DNA from 3 places in the Nocardia callitridis genome. Region 1 is predicted to be linked to each of the others. Evidence: riboswitches for the same ligand, from Rfam matches in the RefSeq annotation. Region 1 holds a riboswitch; each other region holds the start of a gene.
What was found. Region 1 has a riboswitch for cobalamin ahead of ABEA50_RS07945 (CbtB domain-containing protein). Riboswitches for the same ligand answer to the same signal wherever they lie in the genome.
Positions count from the first base shown of each region.

Region 2: it holds a riboswitch for cobalamin, as region 1 does, so the genes downstream of both, cobN (cobaltochelatase subunit CobN) here and ABEA50_RS07945 (CbtB domain-containing protein) in region 1, are expected to answer to the same signal.
Region 3: it holds a riboswitch for cobalamin, as region 1 does, so the genes downstream of both, metE (5-methyltetrahydropteroyltriglutamate--homocysteine S-methyltransferase) here and ABEA50_RS07945 (CbtB domain-containing protein) in region 1, are expected to answer to the same signal.

Region 1 is NZ_BAABJM010000001.1:1,864,134-1,867,403, reverse strand. Features, by position in the region: partial or broken gene ABEA50_RS07965 (zinc-dependent metalloprotease) at 1-80, shown strand, start outside; partial or broken gene ABEA50_RS30915 (cupin domain-containing protein) at 71-295, shown strand; gene ABEA50_RS07955 (alpha/beta fold hydrolase) at 458-1,237, opposite strand; gene mhuD (mycobilin-forming heme oxygenase MhuD) at 1,298-1,615, shown strand; cobalamin riboswitch at 1,707-1,894, shown strand; gene ABEA50_RS07945 (CbtB domain-containing protein) at 1,925-2,119, shown strand; gene ABEA50_RS07940 (CbtA family protein) at 2,110-2,916, shown strand; gene ABEA50_RS07935 (hypothetical protein) at 3,153-3,270, shown strand, end outside.
Region 2 is NZ_BAABJM010000002.1:875,915-879,184, forward strand. Features, by position in the region: gene cobN (cobaltochelatase subunit CobN) at 1-1,880, opposite strand, end outside; cobalamin riboswitch at 1,914-2,036, opposite strand; gene ABEA50_RS12790 (TetR/AcrR family transcriptional regulator) at 2,013-2,642, opposite strand; gene ABEA50_RS12795 (MFS transporter) at 2,772-3,270, shown strand, end outside.
Region 3 is NZ_BAABJM010000002.1:1,935,512-1,938,781, reverse strand. Features, by position in the region: gene metE (5-methyltetrahydropteroyltriglutamate--homocysteine S-methyltransferase) at 1-1,670, opposite strand, end outside; cobalamin riboswitch at 1,817-2,036, opposite strand; gene ABEA50_RS17555 (pyruvate carboxylase) at 2,295-3,270, shown strand, end outside.

The DNA.
Region 1 (3,270 bases):
CGCACGAAGTGACCGGCCGAGTGCGATTCTCTTCGGCGTCGTGGTTGGCCACCGGAGCAACCGAGATGGCGTGGACGCTCTGGCAAGTTTGCTCGAAGGTCCGCGTGCGCGCGGTGCGTTCGTGATGTGTTCTCTGCTCGAGCCGCCGTGGTCGCTGCGCGTCGAGGACGAAGCGCCGCTCACCGTGGTGGCGATGGTGCGCGGCGGTGCGTGGATCGTCACCGACACTGCGCCCGCGCGGCAGCTGTGCGCCGGCGACATCGCGATCTTCGGTGGTCCTGACCATTACACCGTGGTCATTCGGTGCTGGAAATCATCCCCGGTCTTGTTGTCCCGGACGCTGAACGAACGAACGTGCGGCCGCGTCAGCGGTTCGACAAGCGCGAGGACCTCGCCGACTCGAACTGATTCGGCGTTCCCCTGCGCGACTGTAGGTAGCGGCTCAGGGGCTCCGGGCTCAAAGCACCTCGCGCAGAAACCTTTCCACCTCGGCCCGATACCGCCCCGGCTGATCGTCGTGCACAAGATGCCCCGCGTCGGGGACGAGCACGTATTCGGCGTCGGGATGTGTGCGCGCCATCTCGCGCATCTGGCCGGGCGGGGTAATCGTGTGCTCGCCCTCGAACAACAGGGTGGGAACGCGCAGCGCACGCCACTGTGGCCAGAAATCGCGGGTGCCCCATTCCTCGGAAATATCGCGGAAGGTCTCGACCGAGCCGTGCAGTCGGTAGCCGTCCGCGTCGCGGGTGAACGAGTTCAGGAAGTACTCCCCCGCCACGGGGCCGAAATACGAGAGCACGGCTTCCGCGTCCGGGAACGGTTGCGGCCACGCATGGATCATGGCCGCCCAGTTCGCGGCGGTTCTTCCGGTGAAATCGGGGGCGATGTCCTCGACCACCAGCGCGCGCACCCGATCGGGGTGCGTCGCGGCGAAGACCCACCCGTGCAGGCCGCCCATCGAGTGTCCGATCACCACCATCGGTTCGGTAATCGACGCGGTCGCGGCGGCGAGGTCGCCGACGAAGGCTTCTGTCGTCAACTCCTTTGGCGCGGGCCGTCCATGCCCCGCCGCGTCGAAGGTGTGGACATGACCGAACTCGCGTACCCACGGCAGCTGCGCATGCCAGGTGCGCGCGCTGCCCATCAGTCCGTGCAGTAGCAGGATCGGTGCCCCGGTGCCGCCTTCGTCGTACAACCACTCGGCTGGCCGGGCTGGGTTCTCCAGGTTCTCCAGCATCGGCTTCAACAATACGAGGCACCGCGCGTTGCCAGGGCGGCAGGCGCTAGCTTGGTTGGTATGGCTGTTGTGAAGATCAATGCGATCGAGGTTCCCGAGGGTGCCGGCCCCGAGCTGGAGAAGCGCTTCGCCCACCGGGCGCACGCGGTGGAGGGGTCGCCGGGCTTCCTCGGCTTCCAGTTGCTCCGTCCCGTGGCTGGCGAGAACCGGTACTTCGTTGTCACCCAATGGGATACCGAAGAGTCGTTCGCGGCATGGCGCGACGGACCCGCGCGCGAGGCGCATGCGGGCGAGCGGGCGAAGCCGGTGTCGACGGGTGCCTCGTTGCTGGAATTCGAAGTCGTTCTCGACGTCACGAACGAGTCGGCCGCGAAGTAGCGTCCGGCGTTCGTCCGCGACGCGGGCGCGGGCTCTATACCGCGTCGACCTGCACCGCGACTCGTGTCGACGGTGGTGTGCGGCGCGCGCGAAAGTATTGACGGCGAGTGGCACCGGGTGCCACAGTGCAGGAGACAAACGCGAGGGTGATGCGGGAATTCCGGTGTGAATCCGGAGCGGTCGCGCCACTGTGTTCCATGCACCGAGGGTGTTCCATACACCGCGACGATTCCTCGGGTGCCGGGAAAGCCAGATACCGGCACCCCCGCGTCCACCATTCACGGGACGCGCATCCCAAGGAGGACTCGCATGGCCATCGCGCACACCCCGAGCCGGGCAGCCGACTCACTCGCCGCCGTACTGGTCACAGTAGGTGTCGTACTTCTCGCACTCCTCACGCTGTACCTGGTGGGTTTCGACCAGGGTGCTCTCTCGCGTAGCGGGATGTACATGCATGAGCTGATGCACGATGGACGCCACCTGCTGGGGCTACCGTGCCACTGACCGGTTCGTTCACCACACTGCTGCTGCGCGGTCTGTTGGCCGGCCTGGTCGCCGGTCTGCTCGCCGCCACCGTCGGGTACTTCGTCGGCGAACCCCAGGTGGATGCCGCCATCGCCATCGAGGAAGCACACTCCGCCGGGGACGGCACGCCGGGGACGGACGAGCACGGCGCCCCGCAAGCCGGTTCACCCGAGGGACATTCGCACGGCGACGAGGAAGACCCACTGGTGAGCCGCGCCGGACAAAAGTTCGGCCAGTTCCTCGCACTCGGCCTCGCCGGACTGGCGTTGGGCGCGATCTTCGCCACCGTCGCCCATTTCGCGCGTCGGTTCACCGGCGTCGCCGGCCCGCGCCTGGCGCTCGGGCTCGGACTCGCGGGCTGGGCGGCGATCGTCGCGGTGCCGTTCTTCAAATATCCGGCCAACCCGCCCGCCGTCGGCGATCCCGACACCATCAATGACCGCACCCTGCTCTGGTTGGCCGCGGTTCTCCTCGGTGCCGTCGCGGTAGGTGCCGGGGTGTATGTGTATGCGCTGCTGCGGAAGCTGGCCGCGGCGCGGTTACTCGGCGGGGTCGCGGCCTTCGTCGTCGTGGTGATTCTCGGCTACGTTTTGCTGCCGGGCGTGAACGAGGTGCCCGCGGACTTCCCCGCCGATCTGCTGTGGCGTTTCCGGGTGTCGTCGCTGGCCGAGACCGCGACGCTGTGGGCGAGCCTCGCCCTCGGGTTCGCCGCGCTCACCGAATTCGCCTCGCGCACTGATACTCCGGTACGAGAGCAGGTCACCACTTCGGGTTGATCCCCGCGCGGTGGGGAAACGGCAGTGTGGATCGCATGATCGACTCTGCCCTTTCCTTGTGGCCCGCCCCGCTGCGCGCAGCCGGTCGTGGAAAATCCCGCCGGCGCGCCGGCACACCGGCGGCCGACGAACTGCCCGCCCAGGACGGTGGTACAACCCCGAATACGGTAGAAACACCGACCACCGGGGCGCACCGCCGGTCCCGAACCATCCGGCCGCACACCGGAACACCGCAGGTGAACGATCCGAATCCGACGCCGCGGGCAATCCGCGTCGCGTTCGTCGGCTTCGTCGTCGCCCTGTTGGCGGGTGTCGTCGAGGCGATCGCGCAAACGGCGCTCGCGGCAGGCGATA
Region 2 (3,270 bases), on a different contig from region 1:
TCCATCTTCGCCGCGCGCATCAGCGTCCAGATCTGCTGGCGGATGGCGGGCAGTTTCGCGGGGTCGAGCGCGGAGATATTGGCGTGCTCGTCGAGTAATTGCTCCAGCCGCGCGATATCGCCGTAGCTTTCGGCGCGTGCCATCGGCGGGATCAGGTGGTCCACCAGGGTGGCGTGCGCGCGACGCTTGGCTTGCGTGCCCTCGCCGGGATCGTTGACGAGGAACGGGTAGATCAGCGGCAACTCACCCAACGCCGCGTCGGTGCCGCAGGAGGCCGACATGCCGAGGGTTTTGCCAGGCAGCCATTCCAGGTTGCCGTGCTTGCCCAGGTGCACCATCGCGTCGGCCGCGAAACCCGCCGGGGCACTGAGCCAGCGATAGGCGGCCAGGTAGTGGTGGCTCGGCGGCAAATCGGGATCGTGGTAGATGGCGACCGGGTTCGCACCGAAGCCGCGCGGCGGCTGCACCATCAGCACCACATTGCCGAAACGCAAAGCGGCGATCACGATCTCGCCCTTCGGGTCGGCGGAGCGATCCACGTACTGCTCGCCCGGCGGCGGCCCCCACGCCTCGATCACCGCCGCGCGCAGATCCTCGGGCAGGGTGTCGAACCATGCGGCGTACTCTTCGGCGCCGATGCGAATCGGGTTGCCTTCCAACTGCTGCGCGCTCAGCCAGTCCTGGTCCTGCCCGCCCGCCGCGATCAGCGCGTGAATGAGCGCGTCGCCGTCGCGCTCCTCCAGACCGGGAATCTCGCCCGGCTCGCCGAGATAGTAACCCGCCGAACGCATCTCGGTGAGCAGTCGAATCGCGCTGGCCGGGGTGTCCAGGCCGACCGCGTTACCGATGCGCGCGTGCTTGGTCGGATAGGCCGAGAGCATGAGCACCACCCGCTTGCGCTCGGCCGGAATGTGACGAAGGCGCGCGTACCGCACCGCGATGCCCGCCACCCGTGCGGCTCGCTCAGGATCGGGCACGTAGGTGGACAGCCCGTCGGCGTCGAACTCCTTGAACGAGAACGGCACCGTGATGATGCGGCCGTCGAACTCCGGCACCGCCACCTGCGTGGCGACGTCGAGTGGCGAAAGCCCGTCGTCGTTGGCGGCCCACTGCGCCCGTCCACTGGTCAAGCAAAGGCCTTGCAGGATAGGCACGTCCAGGTCCGCCAGCACGCCGACGTCCCACGCTTCGTCCTCGCCACCCGCCGAGGCGGTAGCCGGTTTGGTTCCGCCCGCCGCCAGCACGGTGACCACCAGTGCATCGGCCCGACGCAGTGTGTCGATCAGCTCCGGCTCCGCCGTGCGCAGCGAGGCGCAATACAACGGCAGTGCCCGCGCACCCGCCTGCTCGACAGCCAGGCACATGGCCTCGATGTAGGTGGTATTGCCCGCCAAATGCTGTGCGCGGTAATAGATCACCGCGACGGTGGGGCGGTCGACCTCGTGCGGCGCCGCCGCACGCTCGAGCTCGCCCCAGCTCGGCAACTGCACCGGCGGCTCGAAACCGTGGCCGGTGAGCAACACGGTGTCGGACAGGAAGTTGTACAGCTGACGCAGATTGTCCGCACCACCCGCGGCGAGGTAGTTGTGCGCGTCCGCGGCGACACCGCCCGGCACGGTGGAACACTCCATCAATTCCGCGTCCGGCGCGAGTTCACCGCCGAGCGCGACCATCGGGACGCCGCTCGCGCGCACCGCGTCCAACCCCGGTTCCCATGCTCGTTTACCGCCGAGAATGCGCACGATCACCAACTCGGCGCCGTCGAGCAAGGCGGGCAGGTCCTCCACCAACAGTCGGGCGGGATTGCCCCACCGGTAGCGTGCGCCGCTCGCGCGCGCGCTCAGCAGATCGGTGTCGGAGGTGGACAGCAGCAAAATCACAGGTGACGGCCTTCCTCGGGTTACGCGCCCATCGGGGGTTGCTGCTCGCCGGAGAGGGTCTGGCTGTTCACAGTGGCGCGACCGCACCGGATTTACACCGGTTTCCTCGTCGCCCGCCGAGCACGGCAGATGCTACCCGTCGGCCCGCGGTGCCCGATCCGCCTGCCCACCACGCACCGATCGCGCGGCGAGGAAGTCATCGACGATCCGCGCGCAATCGGCGGGCGTCGTCGGGGAGATGCCGAGCAGCCGCACGAACACGATCGGGCCGATGAGCTGCGACAATACCTGGGTGGTGTCGAATTCGCCGAGCTGGTCACGCACCTCGGGAGCATCGAAGAGCTGATCGAAGGGCACGCGGTATTGCTCGATGAGCCGTTGCCGCAGCACCGTCAGTTCACTCACGTCGCCGGTGTCGGTGCCCTCGCCCGTCGCGAGCCACGCCAACGTCGAGATCTGGAGGGGCACGTTGTCGACCACCTCGGCCTGTCGAACCAGCAGATCGATCAACCGTTCGCGTAGCGGGCCCTGCGGCGCCGGCTCGATACCGGGGGGCAGCAGGCGTTCCAGCGTGGCGGCGCGCAGCCGGACGACGCTGTCGAAGTGCCGGTAGAGAGTCGTGCGGGCGACCTTCGACATGCGGGTGACCGCCTCGATCGTCACCGCTTCCACCCCACCGGATGTCAGCAAGCTCGCGGCGGCGTCGAGCAGCCTGGTACGCGAGCGCGCCTTGCGTGGATCCATGTCGGCTGCACCGGTCATGGTCATGAGTTGCGCCGGTCCCCTCTCGAACTCGCCTGCGTCTGTTGTTGTTCCGCGACTTATGATACTGATAGTAGCGTAGCGATACTGATAGTCCTGTTAGCTCTGTCATGGTACTTCGGAGGCTCGATGGAACTCACCACGACCCGCCTCTCCGCCACGCAACGGTGGACGCTCGTCGTCGCCAGTCTCGCGGTGACACTGGTGATCGCGTCGATGGCGGCGCTCTACACAGCCCTCCCGGAGATCGCGGGCGCGACCGGCTCCACCCAGAAGGAGCTGACCTGGATCATCGACGGCTACACCCTGGCGCTGGCCTGCCTGGTACTGCCCGCCGGCGCGCTCGGCGACCGCTACGGACGCCGTGTCGTACTGATCGTGGGACTCTGCGTGTTCGCGGCCGCGTCTTCGGTGCCGTTGCTCGTCAACGATCCGACCTGGCTGATCGGCACCCGCGCGCTCGCCGGTGCGGGCGCCGCGTTCGTGATGCCATCGACGCTGTCACTGCTCACCGCGAGCTTTCCCGAGGAGCGCCGAGGCGGCGCCATCGGCCTGTGGGCGGGAATGGCCGGCGCCGGAGCCATTCTCGGCATCATCGGTTCGGGGCTCCTGCTCGAATACTGGTCGT
Region 3 (3,270 bases), on a different contig from region 1:
GTGAGCATGCCCTTGACCGGCTTCTCGGTCAGGGACTGCGCGTAGGTGATCCAGTCCAGCGTCATCGCCGTCGGCCGAGCCACGTCCCCGAACAGGATCGGCGGACGCACGCACCGGGTGCCGTAGGACTGGACCCAGCCCAACTCGGTCGCCGCGAAGCCATCGAGTTGCTCGGCGAAGTACTGCACCATGTCGTTGCGCTCCGGCTCGCCGTGGACCAACACGTCGAGGCCGAGTTCCTCCTGGAGCGCGATCACCTCGGCGATCTCGGCGCGCATCCGCCGGATGTACTCCTGCTGATCGATCTCACCCTTGCGCAGCGCCGCCCTGGCCAACCGGATGGCCGAGGTCTGCGGGTAGGACCCGATGGTGGTGGTCGGCAGCGACGGCAGTCGCAGTCGATCCCGTTGCAGCGCCCTGCGTTCCTCGGCGGGCGCCCTACGCAGGGCCTCGGCGTCGAGCCCGGCCAGTCGGGCACGCACCTGTGGATCCTCCAGCCGGCGATCCGCCTTACGCGAGGCCAACGCCGCACGCGTGGCGGCCAATTCGGCGCCGATCGCCTCGGGACCCTCGGCCAGCCCCGTCGCGAGCAGCCGCACCTCGGCGACCTTCTCCGCGCCGAAGGCCAGCCACGAACGCAGCCGCTCCTCCAGCCCGGTCTCCACCGCCAGGGTGTAGGGCACGTGCAGCAGCGAGCACGAGGTGGATACCGCGACGCTGTCCGCACTGCCGAGCAGGGTGGCGAGCATGGCAAGACCATGGTCGAGATCGGCGCGCCAGACATTGCGTCCATCGACCAATCCCGCGACCAACAGCTTGTTCGCCAACGCGGGGACCTCGGCCACCGCGGCGACATCGACACCCGCGGTGAAATCGAGTGCGACCGCATCGATATCGGTCCCGGCCAGGGCGGGCAACGCCGCATCGGGGTGACCGAAGTAGGTGGCCACCAGGATCGCGGGACGTTCGGCCGCCGAGGACAATTCGGCGTAGGTGGTGCGCACCGCGTCGAGTTCGTCCGCCGTCAGATCGGTGACGAGCGCCGGTTCGTCGAGCTGTACCCACTGCGCGCCCGCCTCGGCGAGCAGTCGCAGCAATTCGCGATACAGCCCGACCAACTCGCCCAGTCGGTCCAGCGGTGATCCGGTGGCGGACTTGGCCAACTTCAGGAAGGTGATCGGCCCGACCACCACCGGCCGAGCCGGTACGCCCAGCTCGATCGCCTCACGCAGCTCCTGCAGTACCTTCTCCGGATTCAGCGAGAACGTCGTGTCCGCGCCGATCTCGGGCACCAGGTAGTGGTAGTTCGTGTCGAACCATTTGGTCATCTCCAACGGCTCGACGGTGTCGTTACCGCGCGCGGCGGCGAAATACCGATCCAGCGGATCCGCGATATCCGCGACCCTCGGCGGCAACGCGCCGAGCAACACGGCGGTATCGAGTACCTGGTCGTAGTACGAGAACGTGCCTACCGGGATCGAGTCGAGGCCGGCGGCCAGTAGTTCGGCGAACTGATCACGCCGCAGGTCCCGTGCGACGGCGTGCAGCGCGTCGGCATCGATCCTGCCCGCGAGATAGGACTCGGTGGCCCGCTTGAGCTCACGCCGCGGGCCGACCCGTGGGAGTCCGAGAACTGTTGCGGTGAACGGCTTCTGAGATGAAACAGTCATGTGGCTTCTCCAGTGCTGAGGTAGCAGACCATCGCCGGGGCGTGCGGAGAACCCTTCGACCCGCCGGAGAACCCGGTAGGGGAGCCCGACACATCGAAGTAGTGGTCCGCGCGCCCATATCCACGAGGCGGTGGCCGCCGGATACGGCGTATCCGGCACAGTTGGCAGGTCTTCGGACTCACAGGCACCGACCCCTACGGGCCGACCTACTGACCGTCGCTTCCCGAGCGACCCGCTCGCGCGTGCCGTGCTCTCAGTGCGTCATGACGGTGGTCGTTCCTGCATACCGCTGCGGGACAGTCCCGGATTCCCACCGGGTTCCCTCTTCACCGTTTCGTCCTGCGGACGATCGGGCTCGGCACCTCCGCACGACGTAGGGGCTCCATCTCGTACGCGCTTCGGTGAACCAGCTGCACCCTCGAGCATAGGCGTTCGAACGCGGTGCCCGCGCCCGGTGTCCGGTCACCCAGCGCGCGGGCGCAGTCGTGCCAGCGCACGGCCCGTGTGGGGGATGTTTCCGCCATGTCACCCGGACTTCGCAACGCTGCCATGTTCGGTTGTGAAGATCGGCGAGATCGGGAGTTGCCTATAGTGCCTGGGCTGAGCGCCAGGTACCTTGAATCAATGTTCTCGAAAGTGTTGGTTGCAAACCGTGGTGAGATCGCGATCCGTGCTTTCCGCGCGGCGTACGAACTCGGCATCGGGACCGTCGCCGTGTTCCCGTACGAGGATCGTAATTCGGTCCACCGACTGAAAGCGGCCGAGGCGTACCAGATCGGCGAGGAGGGCCACCCCGTCCGGGCCTACCTCTCGATCGACGCGATCATCGATGCCGCCGTGTCGGCGGGCGTCGACGCCATCTACCCCGGTTACGGATTCCTCTCCGAGAACCCCGATCTCGCCGCCGCGTGTGATCGTGCGGGCATCACCTTCATCGGTCCTTCCGCGCACGTGCTCGAACTGGCGGGCAACAAGGCGCGTGCGATCGATGCGGCACGGGCCGCGGGGCTTCCCGTGCTTCGTTCGAGTGCGCCCAGTGCCGACGTCGACGAATTGCTCGCGGCCTCGGCGGAATTGGACTACCCGATCTTCGTGAAGGCGGTGGCCGGTGGCGGCGGACGTGGCATGCGTCGTGTAGCCGAGCCGGAATCGCTGCGGGAGTCGATCGAGGCCGCCTCGCGCGAGGCGGAGTCGGCGTTCGGCGATCCGACCGTGTTCCTCGAGCAGGCGGTGGTGAACCCACGCCACATCGAGGTACAGATTCTCGCCGATCGCCACGGCGAGGTGATTCACCTTTTCGAACGAGATTGCTCGGTGCAACGACGGCATCAGAAGGTTGTGGAGCTCGCACCCGCGCCGAACCTGGATCCCGCGGTGCGCGAGCGCATCTGCGCGGACGCGGTGGCGTTCGCGCGCCAGATCGGCTACAGCTGCGCCGGCACGGTGGAGTTCCTGCTCGATGAGCGCGGCAACCACGTCTTCATCGAGATGAATCCGCGTATTCAGGTGGAGCACACGGTGACCGAGGAAATCACCGATGTCGATCTGGTGCAGGCGCAAATGCGGATCGCGGCGGGGGAGTCGCTGCGTGAGCTGGGGC